2 regions of the Pseudomonas sp. AN-B15 genome follow, and region 2 is predicted to be linked to the other one. Evidence: riboswitches for the same ligand, from Rfam matches in the RefSeq annotation. Region 2 holds a riboswitch; the other holds the start of a gene.
The links. Region 2 has a riboswitch for cobalamin ahead of cobW (cobalamin biosynthesis protein CobW). Riboswitches for the same ligand answer to the same signal wherever they lie in the genome.
Positions count from the first base shown of each region.

Region 1: it holds a riboswitch for cobalamin, as region 2 does, so the genes downstream of both, cobO (cob(I)yrinic acid a,c-diamide adenosyltransferase) here and cobW (cobalamin biosynthesis protein CobW) in region 2, are expected to answer to the same signal.

Region 1 is NZ_CP049737.1:1,840,564-1,855,045, reverse strand. It holds gene GTQ41_RS08570 (MarR family winged helix-turn-helix transcriptional regulator) at 1-45, opposite strand, end outside; gene GTQ41_RS08565 (adenosylcobinamide-GDP ribazoletransferase) at 247-978, opposite strand; gene cobC (alpha-ribazole phosphatase family protein) at 980-1,555, opposite strand; gene cobT (nicotinate-nucleotide--dimethylbenzimidazole phosphoribosyltransferase) at 1,552-2,607, opposite strand; gene cobU (bifunctional adenosylcobinamide kinase/adenosylcobinamide-phosphate guanylyltransferase) at 2,604-3,125, opposite strand; gene GTQ41_RS08545 (cobyric acid synthase) at 3,264-4,715, opposite strand; gene cobD (threonine-phosphate decarboxylase CobD) at 4,712-5,704, opposite strand; gene cbiB (adenosylcobinamide-phosphate synthase CbiB) at 5,697-6,605, opposite strand; gene bluB (5,6-dimethylbenzimidazole synthase) at 6,602-7,252, opposite strand; gene GTQ41_RS08525 (cobyrinate a,c-diamide synthase) at 7,249-8,649, opposite strand; gene cobO (cob(I)yrinic acid a,c-diamide adenosyltransferase) at 8,646-9,257, opposite strand; cobalamin riboswitch at 9,338-9,569, opposite strand; gene GTQ41_RS08515 (hypothetical protein) at 9,734-10,318, shown strand; gene GTQ41_RS08510 (sorbosone dehydrogenase family protein) at 10,384-11,697, shown strand; gene GTQ41_RS08505 (C40 family peptidase) at 11,831-12,367, opposite strand; gene GTQ41_RS08500 (C40 family peptidase) at 12,587-13,204, opposite strand; gene hda (DnaA regulatory inactivator Hda) at 13,431-14,135, opposite strand; gene GTQ41_RS08490 (AI-2E family transporter) at 14,355-14,482, opposite strand, start outside.
Region 2 is NZ_CP049737.1:3,275,221-3,289,702, forward strand. It holds gene GTQ41_RS14710 (phospholipase D-like domain-containing protein) at 1-986, opposite strand, end outside; gene GTQ41_RS14715 (VWA domain-containing protein) at 1,144-1,875, opposite strand; gene GTQ41_RS14720 (ATP-binding protein) at 1,803-2,801, opposite strand; gene cobN (cobaltochelatase subunit CobN) at 2,905-6,753, opposite strand; gene cobW (cobalamin biosynthesis protein CobW) at 6,757-7,827, opposite strand; cobalamin riboswitch at 7,925-8,138, opposite strand; cobalamin riboswitch at 9,108-9,330, shown strand; gene GTQ41_RS14735 (CbtB domain-containing protein) at 9,453-9,650, shown strand; gene GTQ41_RS14740 (CbtA family protein) at 9,662-10,360, shown strand; gene GTQ41_RS14745 (cobalamin biosynthesis protein) at 10,357-10,770, shown strand; gene cobM (precorrin-4 C(11)-methyltransferase) at 10,853-11,599, shown strand; gene nfuA (Fe-S biogenesis protein NfuA) at 11,787-12,371, opposite strand; gene GTQ41_RS14760 (acyltransferase) at 12,429-13,454, opposite strand; gene GTQ41_RS14765 (fatty acid cis/trans isomerase) at 13,636-14,482, opposite strand, start outside.

The DNA.
Region 1 (14,482 bases), 1.4 Mb from region 2:
AGCGGCGCGACGCAGGTTGGTGCACAAACACTGAGAAGGAAGCATGATGCGTGTATATACCCGCGACTGTGTTAAATCAAGTTACACATGAGTTTATCAATAAGGATTGTGGCGTCTGACACTTCCCCATCGCTGGCAAGCCAGCTCCCACAGTTTTTTGCAAGTGTTCAAAAAATCTGCAAACGCCTCAATACCTGTGGGAGCTGGCTTGCCAGCGATGAGGTCCGAACAGGCAACAGGCACCTGTCAGACCAACACAACCCCAACCAGCACCGCCACCTCCAGCAATTCCAGCAACGCTCCCGCCGTATCGCCCGTGGTCCCGCCCAACCGCCGCATCATCACCTGCCGCAGCCAGACAAACCCGACGAACGCGACAACCAGTGCAACAATCGCTTTCACCCCGGCAATCAGCAAGCAGGCCAGCGCACTTGCCCCCAGCACCCACCAACCGGCCCGGCGCGGCAGATGATCAGCCAACGCCTGCCCCAACCCACCCGCGCGAACATACGGTGTGGTCAGAAACAGCCCCAGCAACGCCGCGCGCCCCAGCAGCGGCACGATGATCAACATCACCGCGTGCCCTTGCTCGACCAGCGCCAACAACGCGCAAAACTTCAGCAGCAACACCAACACCAGCGTCACCACGGCAATCGGCCCGCTGCGCGGGTCCTTCATGATCGTCAGCGTGCGCTCGCGATCACCGAAACCACCAAGCCAGGCGTCGGCGCTGTCAGCCAGACCATCCAGATGCAGCGCGCCGCTGAGCAGCACCCACACCGTCAGCAACAGCGCCGCATGCAACAACAACGGCGCGCCGGCCAATACCAGGTTGAATACCCAGAGGATCACCCCGAACAGCAACCCCACCAGCGGATAAAACAACAGCGAACGCCCGAGTTGTTGCGGCTCCGGCATCCCCGGCAGACGAATCGGCAAGCTGCTGAGAAATTGCAAGGCGATCCACAGTGGCAGCATCTCAGTGACCTTCCTTGAGCACGCCATCGGCCTCGACGCTGAGCGCGAACAGCGAAGCATGCGCGACTTCGACATTGAGCAACTGCTCACGCGGCAAACCTCGCGCCTGCGCCAGCAACAGACGCATCACGCCGCCATGACTGATCAGCAGAACGCGTTCACCGGCATAGGCCTGATGCAACCGCGCAACCGCGCCCAGCACGCGCGCCGCAAAATCACTGACCGGCTCACCCTGTGGCGGCGTGAACGCATACGGATCGGCCCAGAACAACCCCAGCGCCTCGGCATCGGTCTCCATCAGTGCCACTGCGCTCTGCCCTTCCCAGGCACCGAAATGCAGTTCTTGCAGATCTTTATCCAAATGAACCGGCAGCCCCAACTGCTCGCCCAGGTCGGCGGCAAACCGCGCACAACGCTGCAACGGCGAGCTGATCAAGCGATCCCACGGCCCTCCGGCGATCACGGCGGCACGCATCTGCGCCCAACCTTTTTCGGTGAGCGCATCATCGAGACTGCCGCGCAAACCGCCGCCCAGCTCAGTCTCACCGTGGCGCAGCAGGTCCAGACGCAACGTCATGCCGGACGATCCGCCACCGCCGCTTCGGCGAACGTCGCCATCTGCCCGTGCAGGTCGCAGGCCAGACGCAACAGCGGCACAGCCAACGCCGCCCCGCTGCCCTCGCCCAGACGCAAACCGAGTTCCAGCAGCGGTTCGGCATTGAGGGTTTCCAGCACGTGACGATGGCCCGGCTCGGCGCCACGATGGCCGAACAGCAGCCACTCGCGGCAGGCCGGATTCAGCCGCACCGCGACCAACGCGGCGACCGTGCAGATAAAGCCGTCGACCAGCACCGCGACGCCTTCCTGCGCACACGCCAGGTACGCGCCGACCAGTGCGGCAATTTCAAAACCGCCGAGGTTGAACAGGGTTTGCAGCGCATCGCCACGTTGCGCCGCGTGCAGCGCCAGTGCGCGCTCGATCACTTGTGCTTTATGGCTGACGCCTTCGGCGTTCAACCCGGTGCCGGGACCGGTCAGGTGCGCCACCGGGCAATCGAGCAAGGCACACGCCAGCGCACTGGCGGCAGTGGTGTTGCCGATGCCCATTTCGCCGCCGATGAACAACTGTGCGCCGGCCGCTTTGGCTCGCAGCACACTGTCACGACCGGCCTGCAAGGCGAGTTCGCCCTGCGCCTGGGTCATCGCCGCGCCTTTGGCGAAGTTCGCCGTGCCCGGGCCGATGTTCAGATGACGCACGCCCGGCAGATTCAACGTCGGTGTCACGGTGCCCAGATCGACTACTTCCAGCTGCGCATCGAGCTGGCGCGCCAGCACGCTGATCGCCGCACCGCCGCTGACGAAGTTGAGCAGCATCTGCCCGGTGACTTCCTGCGGAAAGGCGGAAACACCTTCCGCGACCACACCGTGATCACCGGCAAAAATCGCGATCCAGACCTGCTCCAGCGTCGGTTTGATCTGCCCCTGCAACCCGGCCAATTGCACCGCCACGCTTTCGAGGCGACCAAGGGAGCCGGCCGGTTTGGTCAGTTGCTGCTGGCGCGCCGCCGCTTGTTCAACGATCTCGGTATTTACGGATTGGCACGGGTTCAACCACCACGCTTGAGTCATAACGCAGGTCCTTTCAGGGTCAGGGGCAGGCCGGCGACTGTCAGGACGACTCGCTGACAACGCTCGGCCAGAGCTTGATGCAGCCAACCGGCTTCATCGACGTAGCGGCGAGTCAATTCGCCCAGCGGCACGACACCCATTCCGGTCTCGTTGCTGACAAAAATGATTTCTCCCGGCAATGACGCCAGGCCGTCCAGCAGGGCTTCGCGCTCGGCGGCGAGACGCGCGGCGTCATCGAGCATCAGCAGATTGGTCAGCCACAGGGTCAGGCAGTCCACCAGCAGGCAACGCTCGGCGCCGGCGTTTTCACGCAGGACGCGGGCCAGTTCTACGGGTTCTTCGATCAGTGCCCATTCGGCCGGACGCCGGGCGCGGTGATGAGCGACGCGCTCGTTCATTTCGCCGTCCAGCGGCTGGCTGGTGGCGATGTAAGTGACCGCCAGCTGGCTGTCGCTGGCGAGTTTTTCCGCCAGGCGACTTTTGCCGGAGCGGGCACCGCCGAGGATCAGTTGGAGCATGGGGACATCCTGAAAATTATGTGTTGAGGCCACCGGCCCCTTCGCGAGCAAGCCCGCTCCCACAGTGATCGCAGTGGCTGAAACACCTCACTCCCCTGTGGGAGCTGGCTTGCCAGCGATGGGGCCTGGGCAGGCCACTCAAATCCCGCAGAGCTCACGCAACAAATCGGTATCCAGATGCCGCTCCACCAGATCCGCCAACCGCTCGATATCGCGCTCGCGCAAGCCGTGGTAATCCACCGTCTGCACATCACTCAACCCGGCCCAGCGCAGTAACGCGACACTGGCTTGCGGTGATTCGAACAAGCCATGCAGATAAGTGCCAAAAACCTGCCCGTCCAGACTCTGCGCGCCATCGCAACGACCATCATCCAGATGCACCGCCGCATTCTCCAGCGCCGGCCCCACCGTCACGCCCGCATGGATTTCATAGCCACTGACCTCGGCGTTTTCCAGCGCCAGATGCCCGCGCACATTGCGCAATTGCTTCTCGGCTTCCAGCGTGGTTTCGAACGCCAGCAAACCCAGGCCGGCACTGGAGCCCGGCGCGCCTTCCAGGCCCAGCGGATCGTGCACCTGCTCGCCGAGCATTTGCAGACCGCCGCAGATCCCCAGCAACTTGCCGCCATAGCGCAAGTGCCGATTGATCGCCGCGTCCCAGCCATTGGCACGTAAATAGGCAAGATCGCTGCGCACGCTTTTCGAGCCGGGCAGGATGATCAGGTCGGCGGCAGGGATCGCCTGCCCCGGGCCGATGAATTGCAGATCGACCTGCGGATGCAAACGCAGCGGATCGAAGTCGGTATGATTGCTGATACGCGGCAGCACCGGCACCACCACTTTCAGCACTTGCTCGGCCTTGTCGGTCTGACGCTGGTCGATACCGTCCTCAGCCTCCAGATGCAGATCCATCACGTACGGCAGCACGCCGACCACCGGTTTGCCAGTGCGTTGTTCCAGCCAGTCGAGGCCCGGTTGCAGCAAGGCGATGTCACCGCGAAAACGATTGATGATGAAACCTTTGACCCGTGCCTGCTCGCTCGGCGACAGCAACTCCAGCGTGCCGACCAGATGCGCAAACACCCCGCCGCGATTGATGTCGGCGATCAGCAGCACCGGGCAATCCACCGCTTCGGCGAAGCCCATGTTGGCGATGTCACCGGCACGCAGATTGATTTCGGCCGGCGAGCCAGCGCCTTCAACCATCACCAGCGGATAGGCCGTGCTCAGCCGCTCGTGCGACGCGAGCACCGCTTGCATGGCGATGGCTTTGTAGTCGTGATACGCCACTGCGTTCATGCTGGTGACCGCGCGGCCATGGATGATCACCTGCGCGCCCGTGTCGCTGTTGGGCTTGAGCAGCACCGGGTTCATGTCGGTGTGCGGTTCGAGATGCGCGGCTTGCGCCTGCACCGCTTGCGCCCGGCCAATCTCGCCGCCGTCGGCGGTCACCGCACTGTTGAGCGCCATGTTCTGCGGTTTGAACGGCACCACCGCCACGCCCTGACGGGTGGCCCAGCGGCACAGCGCCGTCACCAGTGTGCTTTTACCGGCGTCGGAGGTGGTGCCTTGCACCATCAGGGTGGTCATTTCGATTCCTTGGCAAAGGCTTGCAGCGCTTGTTCGAGGCGCGCTTCTTCAGCGGCGTTGGCGGGCAGGCCAAAACGCAAACTGCTGTTGTGGGTGAAGATGCGCAGAAGGATCCCGCGTCGCGCCATGAATTCGTGTAGCGCTTGCGCGTGCTCGGTGATCAGCCACTGAAACAACGCACAACCCCCATGGGGTTTGAAGCCATAACGCTCCAGCAGCAGCGCCAGACGTTCACTGGCCTCATCGCTGCGAATACGTTGCCGAGTGTGCGCTTCAGTGTCCTGCAGACAGGCCTGACCGAGCACCCGTGTCGGCCCGCTCACCGCCCACGGTCCGACCTGTTCCGCGAGCAACCTGAGCAACTTGCGCTCGGCCAGCACAAACCCCAGACGCACCCCCGCCAGACCAAAAAACTTGCCGAACGAGCGCAACACGATCAGGCCAACTTGATGAGTGTGCGAGGCCAGGCTCAGCTGCGGCGTGTTATCCATGAACGCTTCATCGACCACCAGCCAGCCGCCGCGCTGGGCCAGCCGCGCATGCCAGTCGAGCAGCCGCGCCGGGGTCAGGCTCAGGCCAGTGGGATTGTTCGGATTGACCACCACCAGCACGTCGAGGCTGTCGAGAAAGAATTCCACTTCCTGCTCCAGCACTTCGCGCACGATATAACCACTGCGACGCCAGGCTTCGGCGTGCTCGGCATAACACGGCGACAACACACCGACCTTGCCGGCACGGCGCAAACGCGGCAGCAGCTGGATCGCCATTTGCGAACCGGCCACCGGCAGCACCTGCGAAGCACCGTAGTAATCACACGCGGCCTGCTCCAGGCCGTCGTCGGTTTCCGGCAAGCGTGCCCAGGCGCGCAACGGAATCTGCGGCACCGCAAATGGCCACGGCGCAAGCCCGCTGGACAGGTCGAGCCAGTCGGCCTCGGCAATCCCGTAATCGAGTGCAGCCTTGCGCAGCCGGCCACCGTGCTCAAGCATAGAATTCAGCCCCCACGCAGAGAATCAGCAGCCATAACCATACCCCGCGCTGGACCAATTGCCAGCCGCGATCAATCGAATCGGCATCCGCCGGCGCACCTTCGCCCAGTTGCGGACGCTCATGCAGTTCACCGTGATAGATCGCCGGGCCGCCCAGTTCGACGCCTAACGCACCGGCGCCAGCCGCCATCACCGGACCGGCGTTGGGGCTGTCCCATTGCGGGCCCTGGCTGCGCCAGCATTTCCAGGCGAGCCGGGTGTTGCCCAGCAGCGCGTAGGTCAGCGCCACCAGTCGGGCCGGAATGTAGTTGAGTACGTCGTCGATTTTTGCCGCGCACCAGCCGAAGCGCTCGAAGCGTTCGTTGCGATAGCCCCACATTGCGTCGAGCGTATTGCTCAGGCGATAGAGCACCACGCCCGGCGCACCGGCCACGACAAACCAGAACAGCGCGGCGAACACCGCGTCACTGCCGTTTTCCAGCACCGATTCAGTGGCGGCGCGGGCGACGGCGGTGCTGTCCAGTTCGCTGGTCTGACGGCTGACCAGATAACCGACGCGTTTGCGTGCTTCTTCCAGATCATCAGCGCGCAAGGCGCAGGCTACCGGCGCGACATGCTCACCGAGGCTGCGCATGCCGAGGGCACAATACAGCGCCAGAATCTCGACGATCCAGCCCACGTACGGCGCCCAGGAAAACGCGGTGGCGAGCAAGGTCAGCGGCAGCACCGCGATCACCCACGCGGTGACCCCGTGACTGCGCCAGCCGCGTCCGCCCGCATTGAATCGGCGCTCGATGCGCCCGGCAAAATTGCCGAACGCCACCAGCGGATGCCAGCGTTTCGGTTCACCCAGCAGCGCATCCAGCGTGACTGCGGCGACACTCAACAACGCCACACTCATTGACTCACTCCCCAATAATTTTCGTACAGCAACTCATTGAGCGGCCGCGCCTGCGCCCACCCTTCGAGTACCAGCATCGGCGCCGGATAGAATGCCTTGACCGGCCCCAGGCACAACACTGCCAATGGCTTGGCCCCGGCCGGCAACTGCAGCAGATCGGCCAGCGCCTGCGGTTCGAACAGCGACACCCAGCCCATGCCCAGCCCCTCGGCACGGGACGCCAGCCACAGATTCTGAATCGCGCAGGACAGCGAGGCCATGTCCATTTCCGGCAGCGTACGACGGCCGAAAATGTGTTTTTCACGATCGTCCATCAGCGCCGCGACCAGCACTTCGGCGCAGTCGTTGATGCCTTCGACCTTGAGCTTCATGAACTCGTCACTGCGCTCGCCGAGGGCTTCGGCGGTACGCACGCGTTCTTCTTCGACGAGGTTCTGGATCTGCCCACGCAGGGCGCGATCGCTGATGCGGATAAAGCGCCATGGCTGCATCAGACCGACGCTGGGCGCCTGATGCGCGGCTTCGAGCAGACGGCGCAGCAGCTCCGGCTCGACCGTGCCGCCGGTGAAGTGGCGCATGTCGCGGCGCTCGGCGATGGCTCGGTAGACGGCTGCGCGTTCGGCCTCGGAATAGGCGTTGTCGATCATGGCCCCATCGCTGGCAAGCCAGCTCCCACAGGGAATCGCGTTTCTTCAGGCATGACACCGGCCACTGTGGGAGCTGGCTTGCCAGCGATGGCGGCCTTGAGATCTGGCGCAAACAATGCGGCAATCGCCGCCGGATTCGACGGAAAGTAAAAATGCACGTACGACGCCGTCATCCGCCCCTCCCGATAAACCGCCTCCGCCCCGCGCCCGCCATTCGGGCTGACTCCCCGGGCAATCGGCGTCAGTTCGGTGCTGGTCAGGGAATGGTGATAGGTGTGGCCGCGCAACGAACCTTCTGGCAAATCCACCGCTTGCAGTGCCAGTGCCGCCAGACGTTTTTGCATCACCGCCTCACCGCGCAGCAGCCCGACCAGTTTGGCGCGGGTGCCTTCGACATCGGTCAACGCGTCGAGCAGATAGAGCATGCCGCCGCACTCGGCAAGCAGCGGTTTGCCGGCAGCGTGGTGCGCGCGAATCGCATCCAGCATCGCGGTGTTTTGCCCCAGCGCCACATGGTGCAATTCCGGGTAGCCACCGGGCAGATACAGACTGTCGGCGTCGGGCAACTGCGTATCGCGGATCGGCGAGAAGAAACTCAACTCGGCGCCCATCGCCCGCAGCAGATCGAGGCTGGCGCCGTAGGTGAAGGCAAAGGCTTCGTCACGAGCGACGGCAATGCGCACGCCGTCGAGCAGCGGTTCGGCAGGGATCACTTCAGGCGCGGCGAACTCCACGGCCGGTGGCAGCGCTACCTCGCAACTGCTGGCCAACGCTTGGGCGGCCGCGTCGAGACGCAGGTCCAGATCATTCAATTCGCTGGCCTGCACCAGACCGAGATGGCGACTCGGCAACTCGATCCCGGTTTCCCGCGACAGCGCGCCGTACCAACGCAGACCTTCGGTGAGACTGCCTTCGAGCAATTGCGCATGACGCAAGGTGCCGACTCGGTTGGCCAGCACCCCGGCAAACGGCAGGTCCGGCTGATAGCGCGCCAACCCCAGCGCCAGGGCACCAAAGGTCTGGGCCATGGCGGTGCCATCGATCACACCAAGCACCGGCACACCAAAATGGCGCGCCAGATCAGCGCTGGACGGCGTGCCGTCGAACAGGCCCATCACGCCTTCAATCAGGATCAGATCGGCTTCGGCGGCGGCTTCCCACAACAGGCGGCGGCTTTCCTGCTCGCCAACCATCCACATGTCCAGTTGATACACCGGCGCACCGCTGGCGCGCTCGAGAATCATCGGGTCGAGGAAGTCCGGGCCGCACTTGAACACGCGCACCTTGCGCCCCTGGTTGCGATGCAAGCGAGCGAGCGCGGCGGTGACAGTGGTCTTGCCCTGACCGGAGGCCGGCGCGGCGATCAGTACCGCCGGGCAGTGACGTGGTTGATTCAAAGTTCGACGCCTTTCTGCGCTTTGATGCCGGCCTGGAAGGCGTGCTTGAGCATGCCCATTTCGGTGACGGTATCGCCCATTTCGATCATTTCCGGCTTGGCCGCGCGACCGGTGACGATCACGTGCTGCATCGGCGGACGCGCCTGCAGGTCGCTGAGCACTCGATCCAGATCGAGGTAGCCGTGTTTCAGGGCGATGTTCAGTTCATCCAGCACCACCAGGCCGATCGACGGATCACGCAGCAGCTCGCGGGACACTGCCCACGCAGCTTCAGCGGCGGCGATGTCACGCTGGCGATCCTGGGTTTCCCAGGTGAAACCCTCGCCCATCACGTGAAAACGCACTTGCTCGGGGAAGCGGCGGAAGAACAACTCTTCACCAGTGCTATTGCGGCCCTTGATGAATTGCACCACGCCACACTGCATGCCGTGGCCCATGGCACGGGCAAGCATGCCGAACGCCGAGCTGCTTTTGCCTTTGCCATTGCCGGTCAACACCAGCACCAGGCCGCACTCGTCAGGGGAATTGGCGATGCGTTCGTCGATCACGGCTTTTTTGCGCTGCATACGCGCCAGATGGCGTTCGTCGCGCTCGGGGGAATCGGTCATGGGGGAGCTCTCCGTTGAGGCTGGATAACGGCGGGCAGGCACAAGAACAGACGGCAAAAAGCCTGGCATCGCCCACCGTGATGCCGCTGGATGGATCAGGCCGGTCTCCGGGCTCATGAGCGGCGAATCGCCCGACTGCGCGCCTTCCCGCGTCGGTCGACACAGTGGCTCAATGCGCAGTTTTCACTCATTTACCGTTGCGGGGGCAGCGCCGGGATCGTGATCGTGCTTCACCTGAAGACAACCCTCACCGGCTTCCCTGTTTCACTCTGTCGACACGCGTCACAGAGCACCTGAAACAAGCCGCGAAGGTTAGAGGGTTGGGGGTGGAGCGTCAATTAAAGAGGGGGCCGTCGGGCGAATAACTGCCGCCGATCAATTATCTGACGCCAATCTTGTGCCACACTGAGACAAGTGATATCAAAGAGCCATGCTTTTGATTGAAAAAGCACACCACAACAATAAGGATGATGACGATGCAAGGCATGATCATCAGCAACCCGCGCCTGGAATTCCTGCGCCCGGTGCTTGAACGCTGGTTTGACTGTATTGACCGTTACAACGCGGTACGCGGTGACAACGACACGCCCTATTGGCATGACGAGAAAGCCAATCTCGGCTTGCTTTCCGCTGCGGCCTGGATGGCCGAACTGGTGACCCTCTGCGATACCACCACCCGCAAACAGAACGAGGACGGCGAGCGCAATGCCCGCGCCGACCTGTTCATCGCCGGGGCCGAAGACCGCGCCTACCTCCAGGCGACCCAGCGCTGGCCACGGGTCAACAACCTCAATCTGACCCAGGCCCTGCTGGACATCACCAGCGATGCCAAACGCATCAGCTTCGCCAGCGACCTCAAGCTCGGCTGCCTGTTCGTCGCCCCGCAGAAGGCCCAGCACAGCGCCAGCCCCGAAGAGTTGCAGGACATGGTCGACGACCTGCAAAAGGAGCATTGCTGCGCCGTGGCCTGGTATTTCCCCTACGCCTACCGCAAGTTGCGCAGCGAAGCGGGCAATTATCACCCGGGCATCGCCGTGCTGTTCAAAGAGGCCCGCGGATAGCGGTTGAACCATCGGGTGCGCAGGGTTCTCTATGATTAAGCATGCATTCATAGGGAAGATCAGCAATGCGCAAAACCCGACTCGCTCTCGTCATCGCTCTCGCCGGAGGGCTCGCCGCCTGCGGTGAATCCTCCAGCCTGCAAGTTTCCGACGGCACTGGACCGTCACCGAAACTGCCTGAACCGAACAAAACCCTGATCCCGACGGTGAACATCGCCCCAGCGGTCGGCTGGCCTGCAGGTGGCAAACCGACCGCCGCAGCCGGTACGCAAGTGGCTGCATTTGCCGAAGGCCTCGATCACCCACGCTGGCTCTACGTGCTGCCCAACGGTGACGTATTGGTGGCGGAAACCAACGCGCCACCGAAACCGGATGACAGCAGCGGTATTCGCGGCTGGGTGATGAAGAAAGTCATGGGCAAAGCCGGTGCCGGCGTGCCAAGCCCGAACCGCATCACCCTGCTGCGCGACGCCGATCACGACGGCGTGGCCGAGACCCGCACGGTGTTTCTGCAGAACCTCAACTCGCCGTTCGGCATGACCCTGGTCGGCAACGATTTGTACGTCGCTGACACTGATCGCCTGCTGCGCTTCCACTACGAACCCGGTGCGACGGAGATCAACACACAGCCGATCAAGGTTACCGACCTGCCGGGCGGTACGCTGAACCATCACTGGACCAAGAACGTCATCGCCAGCAAGGACGGTAGCAAGCTCTATGTCACCGTCGGCTCGAACAGCAATGTCGGCGAGAATGGTCTGGATAAAGAGGAAGGTCGCGCCGCGATCTGGGAAGTGGATCGCGCCACGGGCAATCACCGGATCTTCGCCTCGGGCATTCGTAACCCCAACGGCCTGGCGTGGGAGCCCACCACAGGCGCGCTGTGGACAGCGGTCAACGAACGTGACGAAATCGGCAGCGACTTGGTGCCGGACTACATCACCTCGGTCAAGGACGGTGGCTTCTATGGCTGGCCTTTCAGCTATTACGGTCAGCACGTGGATGTGCGGGTGAAGCCGCAGAATCTGGATCTGGTGGCCAAGGCCATCGCTCCGGATTATGCCGTCGGCCCGCACACCGCCTCGTTGGGCCTGACCTTCGCCGAGGGCAACAACTTGCCCGCGCAGTTCAAGGAAGGCGCGTTTATCGGCCAGCACGGCTCATGGAACCGCAAACCGCACAGTGGCTATAAGGTGATTTTTGTACCATTCACCGCCGGCAAGCCGAACGGAGCACCGGTGGATGTGCTGACCGGCTTCCTCGACAAGGACGAGAACGCATTGGGCCGCCCGGTTGGCGTAGTGATTGACCAGCAAGGTGGTTTGCTGGTGGCCGATGATGTGGGGAACAAGGTGTGGCGGGTGTCGTCCGCCAAGTAACTTGGGCTCGCCACAAAACAACTGTGGGAGCGAGCCTGCTCGCGAATGCGGAGTGTCAGCATCCATTGAGTTGACTGATACACCGCTTTCGCGAGCAGGCTCGCTCCCACATTAGGATTGCTGCGATTTTTTACTAGGGGTTATGCGCCAGATGCTCCGGCTGCAACACCCGCTTGGCACTCAGATACGCCTTCTGCCAATACGCCTTCGACAGGCTGTCCAGCTTCACTGTGCCGCCGGTGGCTGGCGCATGCACGAAGCGACCTTCCCCCACGTAGATCCCCGCATGGCTGACCTGAGAGCCGCCGTTGGTGGCGAAGAAGATCAGGTCGCCGGTCTGCAACCCTTCCTTACCCACATTCGGCGCCTGCATCACGATCATCTCGCGGGTGGAGCGCGGCAGGGAGATGCCGGCGGCATCGCGGTAGACGAAACCGATCAGACCGCTGCAATCAAACCCGGAGTCTGGCGTGTTGCCGCCCCAGCGATAGGGCGTGCCAACCAAGCCCAGCGCGCGAAACAGCACATCCTCAGCAGCGGGCGAAAAAGCTTGGGAGGGCCCGAACACCACCGGAGCGCGTACCACGGGCGCAGGCGGCGGGGTGCGGCTGGCGCAGGCGCTGAGCAGCGCTGCAAAGAAAATCAATGTGAGGCGGGCCGACATCGTCATAAGCAGAACATCCTGATCTGGCTGCGGCTTTCTCTGCCGAATGGACAGAAACAAAACCGCCTGCGGAGCACGCAGGCGGTTTGCCATCAATATAGATACAGGATTCTAGCGGCTACACGGCAAACTTCAAGTAAGACTTTAACTTCACCTTGTAAAGTCTAGGTCTACTCCCTTGCCGGGATCCGTTTTTGTCGCCACGGACGTGGCGACAACGGGGAATTACTTGCGAGCGGTGACCACGGTCGGTGCCATCGCGAGGGCGCGCTTGGCTTCGATGAAGGTCTTGCTCCAGTAGCTGTCACCCAGGCTGTCGATGCGGACACCGCCGCTGCGACGGCTGCTGGAGTGAATGAACTGGTTGTCACCCAGGTAGATCCCGGCGTGGCTTACACGACCGCGACGACCATTGGTGGCGAAGAACAGCAGATCGCCCGGCTCAAGATTACCGCGCGAGACCAGAGGCGCATCCACGTTGATCATTTCGCGGGTGGAGCGCGGCAGATTCATGCCGGCTTCTTCGCGGAACAGATAACCGATGAAACCGCTGCAGTCAAAACCGGCTTCAGAGGTACCGCCGAAACGGTAACGGGTACCGATCAGGGACATGCCGCGTTCGAGGATGCTGTCGGCCAGAACCGGAAGCTCGTAGGGCTTCTTGCCGTTGAAATCGGCGAGTTCTTTTTCGGTGGCCAGCTCTTCCTGGTAAATAACGGAAGACTGGGCAGTGGCAGAATTTTTAACCTGTTGAGGCTGCTCTTGAACTGGAGAATGAGCAGCGCAACCGAACAACAGGGTGACGAGTGCGAGAGGCACGAGGGGTGCGAAGCGATTTAGCATGGGCACGACCGTGGCTGAAGTTGTAAAGAAGCCGAGACTATGCCCGCTATCGGCCTCATTTGCAAATTCAATCGATCTTTTTGTGACTTCCCGGTTTCTCGTTTACATCTAAGCGCTTAAGCCCATTTGACTCGATACGCAGTCTGCACCCCGTGCGGAAAAGCGGATTTTCTGGCGCCTGAAATACGTCGAAACCGCCTGAAACCTGCGGATTTCAAGGGCTGCACTACCAGCCGAGGGTTTCCTTCAGGAACGGAATGGTCAGCTTGCGTTGCGCCTGCAACGAAGCCTGATCCAGCTGTTCGAGCAGGTCGAACAATGCACTCATGCTGCGGGTGCCACGGGTCAGAATAAAGTGTCCGACTTCATCGGTCAGGTGCAGGCCGCGTCGCGAAGCACGCAATTGCAGGGCACGCAATTTGTCTTCATCGGAAAGCGGGCGCATCTGGAAAATCAGCGCCAGCGTCAGACGCGATTTGAGGTCTGCCAGTTTCACCGGCAGCTCGCGAGGCGAGGTTGAAGCGGCAATCAGCAAGCGTCGACCGCTGTCGCGCAGACGATTGAACAGATGAAACATAGCCTCTTCCCAGTCCGGCTTGCCGGCAATCACCTGCAAGTCATCGAGACAGACCAGTTCATATTGTTCAAGGTTGTCGAGAATTTCGATGCCGCGATCCATCAATTCGGCCAGCGGCAGGTACACCGCCGGCTCACCCATCTGCTCAAAACGCAGGCAAGCCGCCTGCAACAGATGCGTACGCCCTACCCCATGCTTGCCCCACAGGTAGATCAGGCTTTCGGTCCAGCCGGCGTCGGCTTCGCATAGGCGCTCGACATAGCCGAGTGCAGCGGCATTGGCGCCTGGGTAGTAGTTGATGAAGGTGGCGTCGTCACGCAGACGCACACCTAGGGGCAGCTGAATCGGTTTCATGCTGACTGAACAGTTCTCAAGGAACCGTTAGTGGCCTCTGTGTAAAGTTTGCGAAGTTTATACCCGTGAAGCTGAGCGCACAATGCGACAGACCTCAAGCAAAATCAAAGGTTTGCGTTAACACGCTGGTTTTATGACAGTTTCTCTGACGCGGCGCCGAACGAACTCACCGCAAAACACGGGCCAACCCGGCGCAATGCCGGGCCACCCGTGATCGGATCACAGCTCGGGCTCATCGGTCCCGCTGTAAATATCCGAGTCCTTGTACAAATCGTGCACGTGACGCACCAGCACCATGATCACCGCCGCCACCGGTAGTGCCAGCAGCACACCGGTAAAGCCGAACA
Region 2 (14,482 bases):
CGCGTCGCAGCGACGTCGGCGGGGTTGGCCCAGACCTCTTCGAACGTTTGCAAATAGCGCGTGGCAATGGTCACGTCATCAAGCGTATGCACCACATTGGCCTGGCGATACACGCCATTGGCGGTGAAATTGGTGCTGCCGCACAGCACCGCCTGCGGTTGACGCTGACCGACGCCATCGACCCGGCTGAGGACGATGAATTTGTCGTGGAAAATGTTGTGAGTGACCCGGCCACGCTTGTTCGCCGCTGGTAATTGGGCAAGGTTCGCTTCATTCAGGGTCGTATCGGGATCATCAGGCTGGGCGTGGTACAGCACGCGCACTTGCACCCCTCGCGCGAATGCCGCGTTCACGGCATCAATGATCGCCTGCAACTGATACTCGTAGATCGCAATGTCCAACGCCCACTGCGCGTCCACAGCCTGCTCGATGAAGCTCAGCAATCGCTCCAGCAGTCCGTTCTCCAGCCACAGGCGCGCCGCGTCGGGCCAGGCTTCGATGGGCAGATTCTTGTTGGCGCTGATCTGTGCGTCGAGGTCGGGAAATTTGCGCTGAAACGCCTGACTGGCAGCCACGGCGCGATTGAAGATCACGCTCTGATTGGCCGGGTGGCCGTCGTCACTGGTGATGCTCAGCGCGAGCGATTCGCCCAGTAGCGGCGCGTCCGCCGTGCCGTAGGCCAGGTGCACGCGATAGTGCAGGGTCGTGCCCGGGTTGACGGCGTAATCGGCCCAGCGGAATTTCTGCAGCGGTGCCTTATCGCTGGGCGTGGCGTGATATTGCGGGAACGTGTGAACCTTGCCGGGAAACGTCAGGCTGTTGAACAGGAACAACCACGGTTTGTCGCCCTGCTGCTTTTCGATGGCAAACCCGAGCAAGCCATTACGGCGGGGTTCGGCCAGATCCATGGCGAGCAGCACGCCGTTGGTGCCGGCGTAGGCTTTGACGCGAAAATCGTCCTGAGGATTGGCGACCAGTACCCGCATGATTCACTCCTTGTGATTGGGCTGGGTGGAGCATAGAGCAGCGCTGCAGTTTTTTGGTGATCCCGCATGATTCGAGGCGATGCCTTCGCGAGCAGGCTCGCTCCCACAGAGCAAGCGGTGTTCACCAACCTTGCTCGCGAAGAGGCCCGCTCAGACTTCACACATCATCGATATGCCGATATTCCGCATTCAGCACCGCCGCCAATTCCCGCGCCCGCGCCAGACGGATCGGCCCCCGCTCGATGTCGATCAGCAACCCCGGACACCCCAGCGGCAGCAGCGGCGGCAAGGTTTTCAAACGTCCGTCCGTGACCAGCAACAAGCGCTGCTGCTCGGCCGGAAAGCGCTTTTGTCGCTGCATCAGCCATTGCTGCGCCTGCGTCAACGCCGCCACCAATGGCGTGCCGCCGCCCGCGCCCAGTGTCTCCAGCCAGGTGCGCAAGCCACTTGAAGCCTTCAATCCTTGCACCTGCCATTGCGGCGCGCTGCCACTGGCGGTCAGCAAGGCCAGTCGCGCCCTTTGTCGATACGCATCATCAAACAATTGCGCGAGCAACCCCTTGGCATCGCTCAGCGCCTGATGCCGTCGCGTCGAAGCCGACGCATCGACGATCACCAGCCATAACTCATGGGGAGCACGCGTACGCAGCTGGAACTGCAAGTCCTCACGGGTTTGCGGCCGACCGTTTAGCAGCGTCCCTGGCCAGTTCACCAGACCGCTGCGCGCAGCGTGGCGCTTGCCCTGGCGTCCGTAGTCGAGTCGTCCGGCGCGGGGACTGGCATTCGCCCCCGCGTCGGATCGGGGACGAATGCCGGTTACTTTTTTGGCCAGCTCGGCACTTCGCGGCGTGCGCCAGTCGCCAGCGCCGGAGCAGGCATGTCGCCCCACTGCCCCTGCCCATCGCTTGGTTCGGCCTGGGTGCTGGTCTGGTTCTGCGCAGATGGTTGAGGGCTGGGCGAAGTGGACCCACGACGGCGATGGCGCAGGGCAAATTCCGCCACCGCATCGATGTCTTGCTCGGCAATGGCTTCGGCACCGCGCCATGCCGCGTGGGCTCGGGCCGCACGCAGCCAGACCAGATCGGCCCGCAAGCCATCGACGCCGGCGGCAAAGCAGCGCTCGGTGATGCTTGCCAAAGCCTCGTCATCCAGCGCAATGCGCGCCAAGGCGATGCGCGCCTGTTCGCAGCGTTCGCGCAGCGCTTGCTGCTCGGCTTCCCACTGCGCACAGAACGCCTGCGGGTCGCTGTCGAAATCCAGTCGGCGACGGATGATCTGCCCGCGTTCGGTCGGCGCGGTGTGGCCGCTGAGGGCGACGTTCAGGCCAAAACGGTCCAGCAGCTGCGGGCGCAATTCGCCCTCTTCCGGGTTCATTGTGCCGATCAACACAAACCGTGCCGAATGCCGATGAGAGAGGCCATCACGCTCGACCAGATTGGTGCCGCTGGCCGCCACATCCAGCAGCAGATCCACAAGATGATCGGGCAACAGATTCACTTCATCGACGTACAGCACACCGCCGTCGACCTTGGCCAGCACGCCGGGAGAAAACTGCGCACGACCTTCACTCAGCGCGGCATCCAGATCGAGGGTGCCGACCAGACGTTCTTCGGTGGCGCCCAGTGGCAAGGTGACGAACTGACCGCTGGCCAGCAGATCGGCGAGGCCACGGGCCAGAGTCGATTTAGCCATTCCGCGTGGGCCTTCGATCAGCACGCCACCGATTTTCGGGTCGATGGCGGTGAGGTACAGCGCGAGTTTCAAGTCATCAGCGCCGACCACGGCGGAGAGCGGGAAATGCGGGATGTCGGTCATCTTCAATACTCGGTCATGGTCGGTGATCTTTCGAAAATCGCTGGGAGCCACGTTGATCCCTGGGGGAGCGAGCCTGCTCGCGCCCACAGGGGATTGCGGTGCATCAGGTGTCTTCTTCTATATCCAGCAGCAGGTTTTCCAGTGCTTCTTTATACAAGCCGGGTTCCTGCCACATCCCGCGTTGCTGCGCTTCCAGCATGCGTTCGGTCATGTCGCGCAGGGCATGCGGATTGTGTTCACGAACAAAATCCCGGGTCGTCGGGTCGAGCAAATAGGCGTCGGCCAGCAACGCATATTGATGATCGTCGATCAGTTGCGTGGTGGCGTCGAAGGCGAACAGGTTATCGACTGTCGCCGCCAGTTCAAACGCGCCTTTATAGCCGTGACGTTTGACCCCGTCGATCCACTTCGGATTGGCCGCCCGCGAGCGGATCACCCGATTGAGTTCTTCTTTCAGGGTGCGGATTCTCGGCAGATCCGGCTGGCTGTGATCGCCGTGATAACTCGCCGCCGCTTCCCCGCGCAGGGTTTCCACCGCCGCGAGCATGCCGCCCTGAAACTGGTAATAGTCGTTGGAATCGAGCAAGTCGTGCTCGCGATTGTCCTGATTCTGCAACACCGCCTGCACCTGGCTCAGGCGCTGGACGAACTGTTCGCGGGCGGCGGTGCCCTCATCCGCCCCGCCATAGGCGTAGGCGCCCCAGTTAAGGTAGACCTCGGCCAGATCCTCGCGACTCTGCCACAGGCGACCGTCGATGGCGCCCTGCACGCCTGCGCCATAGGCACCGGGTTTGGCGCCGAAGATCCGCCAGCCGGCCTGACGCCGCGCCGCGTCGGCATCCAGCCCCGATTGCAACAGCGCCTCGCGCTCGGCACGCACCTTCGCCGCCAGCGGGTTGAGGTCATCCGGTTCGTCCAGCGCTGCCACCGCTTGCACGGCGGCGTCGAACAGACGAATCAAATTGGCAAAAGCATCGCGGAAAAAACCCGAGACCCGCAGCGTGACGTCGACCCGTGGCCGGTCGAGCAGGCTCAGCGGCAGAATCTCGAAATCATCGACGCGCTGACTGCCGGTGGCCCACACCGGGCGCACGCCCATCAGCGCCATGGCCTGGGCGATGTCATCACCGCCGGTGCGCATGGTCGCAGTGCCCCACACCGACAGGCCGAGCTGACGCAGGTGATCGCCGTGATCCTGCAAATGCCGCTCGAGAATCAACGTCGCGGACTGGAAGCCGATGCGCCACGCGGTGGTGGTCGGCAGGTTGCGCACGTCCACCGAGTAGAAGTTGCGCCCGGTGGGCAGCACGTCGAGACGGCCACGGCTGGGCGCGCCACTTGGGCCGGCGGGGACGAAGCGGCCGTTGAGGGCGTCGAGGAGACCGCGCATTTCGGCGGGGCCGCAGGCGTCGAGGCGTGGGGCGATGACTTCGCGCAGGTTTTCAATGATCGCCCTCACTTCAGCCCAACACGCCCCTTGTGGGAGCGAGCTTGCTCGCGAAAGCGTCGTGTCAGTCGACATTGATGTACCTGACCCACCGCTTTCGCGAGCAAGCTCGCTCCCACAGGGGATTTGTAGTGCTTGGGCGATCAGGTGGGCGGCGAACAGTTCGAGGCGTTCGCGGGTATCGCCGGCGCTGCGCCAGACTTCGTCGCTGACGCTTTGCAGCTCCGCTGGGCGCGGGCCGTTCCATGGATCGGCAAGGGCGCAATCCAGCGGATCAAAGCTCAATTCAAACGCCTTGGCCAACGCCCGCAGCAGACTCGACTGTGCGCCTTTGCCGTCGCCACGCGGAATGCGCAACAAGGCCAGCAAGGTATCGATACGCAAACGTCCGGTCGGCGATTCGCCAAAGATGTGCAGGCCATCGCGAATCTGCGATTCCTTCAGATCACACAGGTAGGTGTCCAGCCGCGGCAGCCAGATCGCGGCGTCGGCATCACTGTCCAGGCCCGCGTCGAGTTGCAGTTCGCGGTCGATCTGCGTCTCGCGCACCAGTTGCAGAATGTCGCGTTGCAGCTCTCGCGCACGACGCGGATCGAGCAGTTGCGCCTCGTAATATTCGTCGGCCAACAGTTCCAGATTGCGCAACGGGCCGTAGGTTTCGGCGCGGGTCAGCGGCGGCATCAGGTGGTCGATGATCACCGCTTGCGTGCGCCGTTTGGCCTGGGCGCCCTCGCCCGGGTCGTTGACGATAAACGGATAGATGTTCGGCAGCGGCCCGAGCAGCGCGTCCGGCCAGCAATTCTGCGAAAGCCCCACGCCCTTGCCCGGCAGCCATTCGAGGTTGCCGTGCTTGCCGACGTGAATCACCGCGTGCGCACCGTAGGTGTTGCGCAGCCAGAAATAGAACGCCAGATAGCCGTGCGGCGGCACCAGATCCGGGTCGTGATACACCGCACTCGGATCGACCTGATAACCGCGCGCCGGCTGAATGCCGACGAAGGTCAGGCCGAAGCGCAGACCGGCGATCATCATTCGCCCGTCGCGGCACATCGGGTCGTTTTGCGGCGTGCCCCAGCGTTCCAGCACTGCCGCGCGATTGGCCTCGGGCAGCGCATTGAACATCGCCAGGTAGGCGTCCATCGCCAGACTTTGCTGACACGGGCGCAGGTCGATGCTGTCGAGGTCGTTGCTGACCCCGCCGAGTAATTGCTGGATCAACGCGGTGCCGCTGTCCGGCAACTCAGCGGTCAACGGAAAGCCTTCGGCCTGCAACGCGCGCAGGATATTCAACGCCGCCGCTGGCGTGTCGAGGCCGACGCCATTGCCGATGCGACCGTCGCGGGTCGGGTAGTTGGCGAGAATCAGTGCGATGCGTTTTTCAGCGTTCTGCAGCCGCGCCAGATCGCTCCAGCGCCGGGCCAGTTCAGCGACGAAATCCATGCGCTCGGGTTGCGCCCGGTAGCAGACCACGTCGGACTGACTGCGCTCGCTGCGCCAGGCCAGATCCTTGAAGCTGATCGGCCGGCTGATGATGCGCCCGTCGAGTTCCGGCAAGGCAATGTGCATCGCCAGATCTCGTGGTCCCAGACCCTGCTCGCTGTCGCGCCAGCCCGGCTCGTTGTCCTGGGCACAGATCGCCTGAATCACCGGAATATTGCGCCGGAACGGCCGCAGGTGCGGCGCTTCCGGGCTGGATTGCGCGAAGCCGGTGGTGTTGAGGATCACCGCAGCTTCGACCTCATCCAGCCAGTCCTCGACCACTGACAGACAGCCGGGTTCTTTCAGGCTGGCGACGGCGATCGGCAACGGATTGAGCCCCGTCGCCTGCAAGCGCTGGCAGAACACATCGATGAACGCGGTGTTCGCCGCTTGCAAATGCGAGCGATAAAACAACACCGCCGTCACGGGTTGACCGGGCAGCCAATCGGCTTGCCAGTCGCTCAGTGCGGCGGTGTTTTTCTGTGGGTGGTAAATCGCCGTACGCGGCAGCGCTTGCGGCTCGCCCCAGGCGTAATCCCGCGCCAGCCAGCGGCTGGCCAGACAATGGAAGAAGCCCAGCGCATTGCCCATCCCGCCCTGACGCAAAAACTGCCAGAGACGGTCGCGATCTTCGGCGGGTACGGTGCTCAGGTCACTGAGTTCCGGGTCCGGACGGTCATCCCCCGGTACCAGAATCACCTGCACGCCGCGCTCGGACAATTCCACCAGACGCTCGACGCCATAACGCCAGTAGGCGATGCCGCCATGCAGCGAAATCAGGATGACCTTGGCGTGCCGCAGCACCTCATCGACATACAGATCGACCGAAGCGTGATTCTGCACCTGCATCGGATTGGCCAGGCGCAGGCTCGGGTAATCCTCGGGCAGTTGCTGCGCCGCTTCGGCGAGCAGCGCCAGGCTGGAGTCGCCGCTGCACAGGATCACCAGCTCGGCGGGGGTTTGTCCAAGGTCGGCAATGTTGTCATCCGACACGAAACCGCCGGGCTGGGTCCTGAGCAGGTGCATGGCTTAAACGCTGAGCGCGGCGCGCAGTTGCGCTTCGAGTTGCGCAGCGTCGAGTTCCTGACCGATCAACACCAGACGAGTGACGCGCGCTTCGTCAGCGCCCCACTGGCGGTCGAAGTGCTTGTCGAAACGCGTGCCCACGCCTTGAATCAACAGGCGCATCGGCTTGTTCGGAATCGCCGCGAAGCCCTTCACACGCAGGATGCCGTGCTGCACAACCAGTTGCGTCAGCGCGTCGAGCAGCAGGCTTTCGTCGGCTTGCGGCAGTTCGATGGAGATCGAATCGAAGGCGTCGTGATCGTGGTCATCGTGGTCGTCATCACCGTCGTGGTGGTGATCGTGATGGCTGTGACGGCTGTCGATGTGTTCTTCGGATCCGGCACCGAGACCAATCAACACGTCCAGCGGCAGGCGACCGTTGCTGGCTTCGATGATTTTTACTGCTGGCGGCAGTTCTTCAGCGACTTCAGCGCGCACGCGAGCGAGGTCTTCCTGGCTGGTCTGGTCGGCCTTGTTGAGGATCACCAGATCGGCGCTGGCCAGTTGGTCGGCGAACAGTTCGTGCAGCGGCGACTCGTGATCCAGGTTCGGATCGAGTTTGCGCTGGGCATCAACCTGATCCGGGAACGCAGCAAAGGTCCCGGCGGCCACGGCCGGGCTGTCGACCACGGTGATCACCGCGTCCACGGTGCAGGCGCTGCGGATTTCCGGCCACTGGAAAGCCTGAACCAAGGGTTTTGGCAGGGCCAGACCGGACGTCTCGATCAGAATGTGATCGAGATCACCGCGACGGGCGACCAGTTCGCGCATCACCGGGAAGAACTCTTCCTGCACCGTGCAGCACAGGCAGCCGTTGGCCAGTTCGTAGACACGGCCGGTGGCTTCTTCTTCGGTGCAGCCGATGGTGCATTGCTTGAGGATCTCACCGTCGATACCCAGCTCGCCGAACTCGTTGACGATCACCGCGATACGGCGGCCCTGAGCGTTGTCGAGCATATGGCGCAGCAAGGTGGTTTTGCCCGAGCCGAGGAAACCGGTGACGATGGTGACGGGGAGTTTGGCCAGTGTTTTCATCGGATGCCCTTTGGCAAGGTGGCGGGCATGCGGGACGAGATCCGCTGCGGGCGTGCGCGCGGAAGAATTCGCCACCGGATCACCCCGCCCGGTTGTAGTGAGAAATCTGTCACGAGGCAGGTCTCCTGGCTGACGGTGTTCAGGCCATGGGCCTGGCATTCGCTGCGCCTTCCCGCGGGCTCAGTGGATTGAGCTGGCAGTGGCGTGGCAACGAACTTCACCGTTCACAGTTGCGGGGGCAGCCGCGGCTTCGACCGCGTTCCCTTCTTAGCTTCGGCGTGGGCCGAAGAACCTCGAAGGTGCAAGGCTACGCATGGGTTGAGGATGGGTCAATGTTTGGATTGGGGGCATATCCGTTGCTGCGGGGGTTGCTGATTACGGTTTCGCCGTTGCGGCGGGTCACTTTTGCCAGACCTCGGGTTACGGGGTCTGGTTTTTTTTGGATTGGGGGCATATCCGTTTCTGCGGGTGTCGCCGCTGGCGGTTTCGCTCTTACAGCGAGTCACCTTTTCCAAACGCCGAAAAGGTAACCCAAAAGGCTTTGCCCCGGCGTACGGCACTTCGCTGAGGCTCAGTGTTCCCTCGCTACGGTGTCCATCCGGGGGCATCGCCTACGGTTTGCTTCGCTGCACCTCCTCTCGATGCATGCGGCTTCGCCGCACGGCGCTGCGCGCCTACCCCCTGATGGACACCTACGCTCGGCCTGCCGAAGGGGCTGAAGGTCAAAAGCCACATCAAAAGCCAGAGCCAGAGCCAAAGCCAAAGCCAAAGCCAAAGCCAAAGCCAAAGCCAAAGCAGATCAAAAGATCGCAGCCTTCGGCAGCTCCTACATGGGATTGGGTGTTTTCAGTTGGTGATTGGTCGGCTGTCAGGCCGCCATCGCTGGCAAGCCAGCTCCCACAAAAGTCACAGCAGACCGCACCCGCTTTTCACCACTCAACACGATGAGCGTTAGCTCGAGTACCGCTCTTGATCTGAGGGCCCGTCGGCAGGCTGAGTGGAGGGATTTATCCGGGGGTGGGAGCGCAGCGACCGTTTGGCGCAGCCAAACACAGCGAGAGGAGGTGCAGCGAAGCAAACCGTAGGCGCTGCCCCCCGGATGAATCCCGCAGCGAAGGAACCCGAGCCTAAGCGAGGGCCGAACGTCAGGGCATAGACCTTTTGGTTACTTTTGGGGCGTTTGCCAAAAGTGACCCGCCGTAAGGGCGGAACCCTAAGTGGCCGTTACCGCAGCAACGGATCCACCCACAAAATTGACTAGTTTCCCCAACCCATGCTCTCCTACACAACTTGTTACGGGTGCCCTTCACAGGGTGAAACGGGAAACCGGTGAATCATGTGCTTTACTCAAAGCCATGTCAGTCCGGTGCTGCCCCCGCAACGGTAAGCGAGCGAAGCGTCGAATCCACTGTGCCATTGCGGCATGGGAAGGTGATGCTTGCAGGTCGGCCTGACGCCAACCCCTCGTGAGCCCGGAGACCGGCCCGCAACACACAGCGCGCATTTCGCGTCGCTGAACATAACAAACCCGCGGTGGGCGGGCGCTGTTCGAACCTCTGCGTGCGCGACTCGCAGGGGTTTTCATGCGCTCTATATCACCCGCTGACACTCCAGAGGGAAGCGCCATGTCGATCATCAGCAGCACCGGCAGCAACACCGACAACATCTCCAGCACCGCCACTTTGAGCCAACGCCTGACCGCCGCCATTTTCGCGTCGATCCTGGGCGCCAGCCTCGTTTACTTCGCCGGTTTCTCGCACATCGAAGCGGTGCACAACGCCGCTCACGATACCCGCCACAGCGCCGCGTTCCCGTGCCACTGAGACCAGCCGACATGATCAAGCGTATCGCGCAAACTGCAGGCTTCACCGGCCTGCTGGCCGCCCTGTTGCTGACGTTGCTGCAAAGCTTCTGGGTCTCGCCACTGATTCTGCAGGCTGAAACTTTCGAAAAATCCGAACCGGTGGCCGTTCACGAACACGCCGCCGGTACGACCGCACACACTCACGACGCTGAAGCCTGGGAGCCGGAAGACGGCTGGCAGCGTGTGGTCTCGACCACCGGCGGCAATCTGGTGGTGGCGGTCGGTTTCGCGCTGATGCTCGCCGGCCTGTACACCCTGCGTGCACCGACCAAAACTTCGCAGGGCCTGCTCTGGGGCCTGGCCGGTTACGCGACCTTCGTCCTCGCGCCGACCCTCGGCCTGCCGCCTGAACTGCCGGGCACCGCTGCCGCCGATCTGGCGTCGCGGCAAACGTGGTGGATCGGCACCGCCGCTTCCACCGCAGTCGGCCTGGCCCTCATCGTGTTCAGCCGTCACTGGCTGATGAAGCTGCTGGGCGTGGCGATCCTCGCCGTGCCGCATGTGATCGGCGCGCCGCAACCGGAAGTGCATTCGATGCTCGCTCCGGAAGCCTTGGAAGCCCAGTTCAAAATCGCTTCGCAGCTGACCAACGTGGCGTTCTGGCTGGCCTTGGGCCTGATCAGCGCCTGGTTGTTCCGCCGCAAAAGCGCTGGTCAATACCACGCATGACCGATGACCGCGCAGCGCCGACCCTGGTGGTCGGCCTGGGCTGCCAGCGCGGCTGCCCGGCCAGCACGCTGCGCGCGTTACTCGATCAGGCGTTGCAGGCGCATCGTATAGAACTCGAGGCGGTCAAGGCCCTGGCCAGCATCGACCTGAAACGCGATGAACCCGGTCTGCAGGAACTGGCCAGCCAACTGGCGCTGCCGCTGTTGTATTTCAGCAGCGAAGAATTGGCCATTTACCAGCAGCGACTGAGCCATCACTCGCAGATTGCCTATGAGCGCACCGGTTGCTACGGTGTGGCGGAAAGTGCCGCCCTGGCCCTGGCCGAGCAGTTGATTCAGGCACCGGCAAAGCTGCTGATTTCCCGGCAGAAATACGCTCAGGCGACACTGGCATTGGCCGGCGCTGCGTAAATTCCCGATAATCCCCCCTGTTTGATCATGAGCAATCTTCATCTGAAGCGTTGCCCTGCCCCGTTTTTCACAGGATGTCTTCATGACCGTCTACTTCATCGGCGCCGGCCCCGGCGACCCGGAATTGATCACCGTCAAAGGCCAGCGACTGATTCGCAGTTGCCCGGTAATCATTTACGCAGGCTCGCTGGTGCCGGCCGCCGTGCTCGCGGGACATCAGGCGGAAACGGTGGTCAACAGCGCCGAATTGCATCTGGAGCAGATCATTGAACTGATCACAACCGCCCACGGCAAGGGCCAGGACGTGGCGCGGGTGCACTCGGGTGATCCGAGCCTGTACGGTGCGATTGGCGAGCAGATTCGTTATCTGCGCGAGTTGAATATTCCGTTCGAAATCATCCCCGGCGTCACCGCCACTGCCGCCTGTGCAGCCTTGCTTGGCGCCGAGCTGACGCTGCCGGATGTGTCACAGAGCGTGATTCTGACCCGCTATGCGGACAAAACCGCGATGCCCGCCGGCGAGGAACTCGGCGATCTGGCACAACATGGCGCGACCATGGCGATTCACCTGGGGGTCAATCATCTGCAGAAAATCATCACTGAACTGCTGCCGCATTACGGCGCGGATTGCCCGATTGCAGTGATTCACCGGGCGACGTGGCCGGATCAGGACTGGGTGGTGGGGACGCTGGAGGACATTGCGGCGAAGGTTGCGGCCAAGGGGTTTCGGCGTACGGCGTTGATTCTGGTGGGTCGGGTGCTGGGCAGTGAGGTGTTCAGCGAGTCATCGCTGTATCGCGCGGGGCATGCACATCTCTACAGACCCTGAGTCAGATGAGTTTTGTGGCTGGATAAAAAACCTGTGGTGAGGGGATTTATCCCCGATGAACTGCGCAGCAGTTCCATTTCTTGGGCTGCTTCGCACCCCATCGGGGATAAATCCCCTCGCTACAAAAGGACATAAAAAAACGGCGCTCACGGGGCGCCGTTTTTCATGTTCGCAGTGAACACCTTACTCAGTAGTAGGCGTTTTCTTTCTGCGTGTGGTCGGTCACGTCGCGCACACCTTTGAGCTCTGGAATACGCTCAAGCAAGGTGCGCTCGATGCCTTCCTTCAGGGTCACGTCGGCCTGGCCGCAGCCCTGGCAGCCGCCGCCGAACTGCAGCACGGCAATGCCGTCCTCGACCACATCGATCAGGCTGACCTGACCGCCGTGGCTGGCCAGCCCCGGGTTGATTTCGGTTTGCAGGTAATAGTTGATGCGCTCGTTGACCGGGCTGTCGGCGTTGACCATCGGGACTTTGGCGTTTGGCGCCTTGATGGTCAGCTGGCCGCCCATGCGGTCGGTGGCGTAGTCGACGACGGCATCGTCGAGAAACGCTTCGCTGAACGAGTCGATATAGGCGGTGAAGCTTTTCAGCCCCAGCGCGGTATCTTCAGGTTTTTCTTCGCCCGGCTTGCAGTAGGCAATGCAGGTTTCGGCGTACTGGGTGCCAGGCTGGGTGATGAAGACGCGGATGCCGATACCCGGGGTGTTCTGCTTGGAGAGCAGATCGGCCAGGTAATCGTGGGCGGCGTCGGTAATGGTAATAGCGGTCATGGAAACTCCTCGCAGGCTTGGGCGCAGTTTACGCCAATCATTGCGCCGGACAAAGTCCTAGTATTTTTGTCGGGAAAGATTCTCGACCGGTACGCGCAGCGGTTCACCATCGATCCGTGCTTTAAGCCACCGATAGCTGCGTTTTTCTACCCATTCGTAGCTCAACCATGACCCCACAGCGATAGCCACCGCGCAGACGATGAACATCAGATACGGGTTGATTCCGTAGCGTCGCGCGATAAAACCGCCAACCGACAGCACCAATACGTGCATCAGATACACCGAATAGGAACAGTCACCGAGCCATTTCATCACGCGGTTGTGCTCGACATAGCGCTCCAGTGCCATGCACGCCATCACCAGCACCGCGCTCGGCACGCCCCAGTTCAACAGCCTTGGCGCCGGCGCCAGGTGATAGATCGCCGACAACGCGGCGCCCATCGCCAACAGCGGCAGCCATAAACCTGCACCGATCCAGCCCCGGCGATAGAGCACGCCAATGCCGATCCCCAGCAAAAATTCGTAGACGATGTCCGAACGGTAAAACTCGTTGATCCAGCCAAACGCCTGACAAACCGAAAACAGCAACGCGCCAACCACCAGCAAGCGCACCTGCCAGCGGAACACCAGCGCACAGGCGAACAACACATAGAAAAGCATTTCGTAATTGAGCGTCCAGCCGACATTCAGCGTCGGATAGATCCCATAACCGCCGGGATTTTGCGCAGGAATGAATAGCAGCGACAGCAGGACATGCGCCCAGTCCACCGTCTGATCCGGTAACAGCGGCCGGGCGAACACCACCAGCAAGGCCATCAGCAGCGTGTACAGCCAGTACGCCGGCACTATGCGCGACAGTCGATACAGCAGAAACCGCGCCGGAGGCAGCGTTTTGCTTTCGGTAGACAAGAAGATCACCAGCCCGCTGATGACGAAGAAGACATCGACGCCGACTGCGCCTTTATCAATGAAGAACTGCCCGACCGGGCCGCGCGCCTTGAAGTCGAAGAAAATCTGCATGAAGTGATGGCAGACCACGGTCCACGCGGCAAGCGCGCGCAGGGCCTGCACTGAAATCAACATGATCGGCTCCCGTGCACAATTCCTGAATCACCTCCGCCCCCCTGTAGGAGCTGCGGCACGCTGCGATCTTTTGATCTTTGTTGTTAAAGAATCAAAAGATCGCAGCCTCGTTGCACTCGGCAGCTCCTACAGGGGCTTTGCGGTGTTGCTTGGAGTTGGGACAGCAGGTCGATCTCAACGATCAAAGATTCTCGTAGCGGTTCATGTCCAGCACGCCCTCTTCCTCCGGTTCGGTTTCGTGGATGTACTGGCTCAGGTCGTGAAAATAGAACCAGAATTGCGGATGACTGCGACGGATCCCCCAACGTTCGACGATTTTCTCGAAGCGATCGGCATCCTTGGCGCTTTCCATGGCATCGACAAACTCCGGGACTTGCGCGGCCGGAATGTTGAACATGAAATTCGGGTAACTGCTGAGCACGCCTGGATAAATGGTCAAGGTGTCGAGTCCCGGCTGATAGCGCAGGGATTCGCCCAACAGAAACGCCACGTTGCTGTGCGCACGGTTGCGCAGCAAGCTGTAGACCTCGCGTTTGCCGCTGCGGGTTTCGATGCGCAGCAAGGTGGCTTCCGGCAATTGGTCGATGACCTTGAGACCGGCGGCCGGTCGTGACGTCAGGCGGCTCAGCGCCTGTTCGGCGTTCTGCAACGCCGGATCAATGTTCGGCCGCGAGCAGTAGGCGCCATCACAGCGGTTGATCGGATCCGGCCGCGCATTGAGGTCGCCGTAGCGTGCCAGCAGTTGCATGGCGAAGTCGTATTTCGGGTCCTTCGGATCGAGCTTCAGCCCGGTCGGTTTGTCGTCGTCAATGGCTTCGTAGTCGAGCCACATCTTGAACTGGCCGCTGCTCTGATACCAATCGTCGAGATAGTCCTCACGGGAATCGGCCGGCATCAGACGCAGGAAGTTCTGTTCGGCGCCGTTGCGGATCAGGTCGAAATACAGACGGGTCTGCGCCTGATGGGAGACGTTGCCGAACACATCGAAGTTGACTGCCAACTGGTAATAAGTGCGCTCCAGCAGCGGA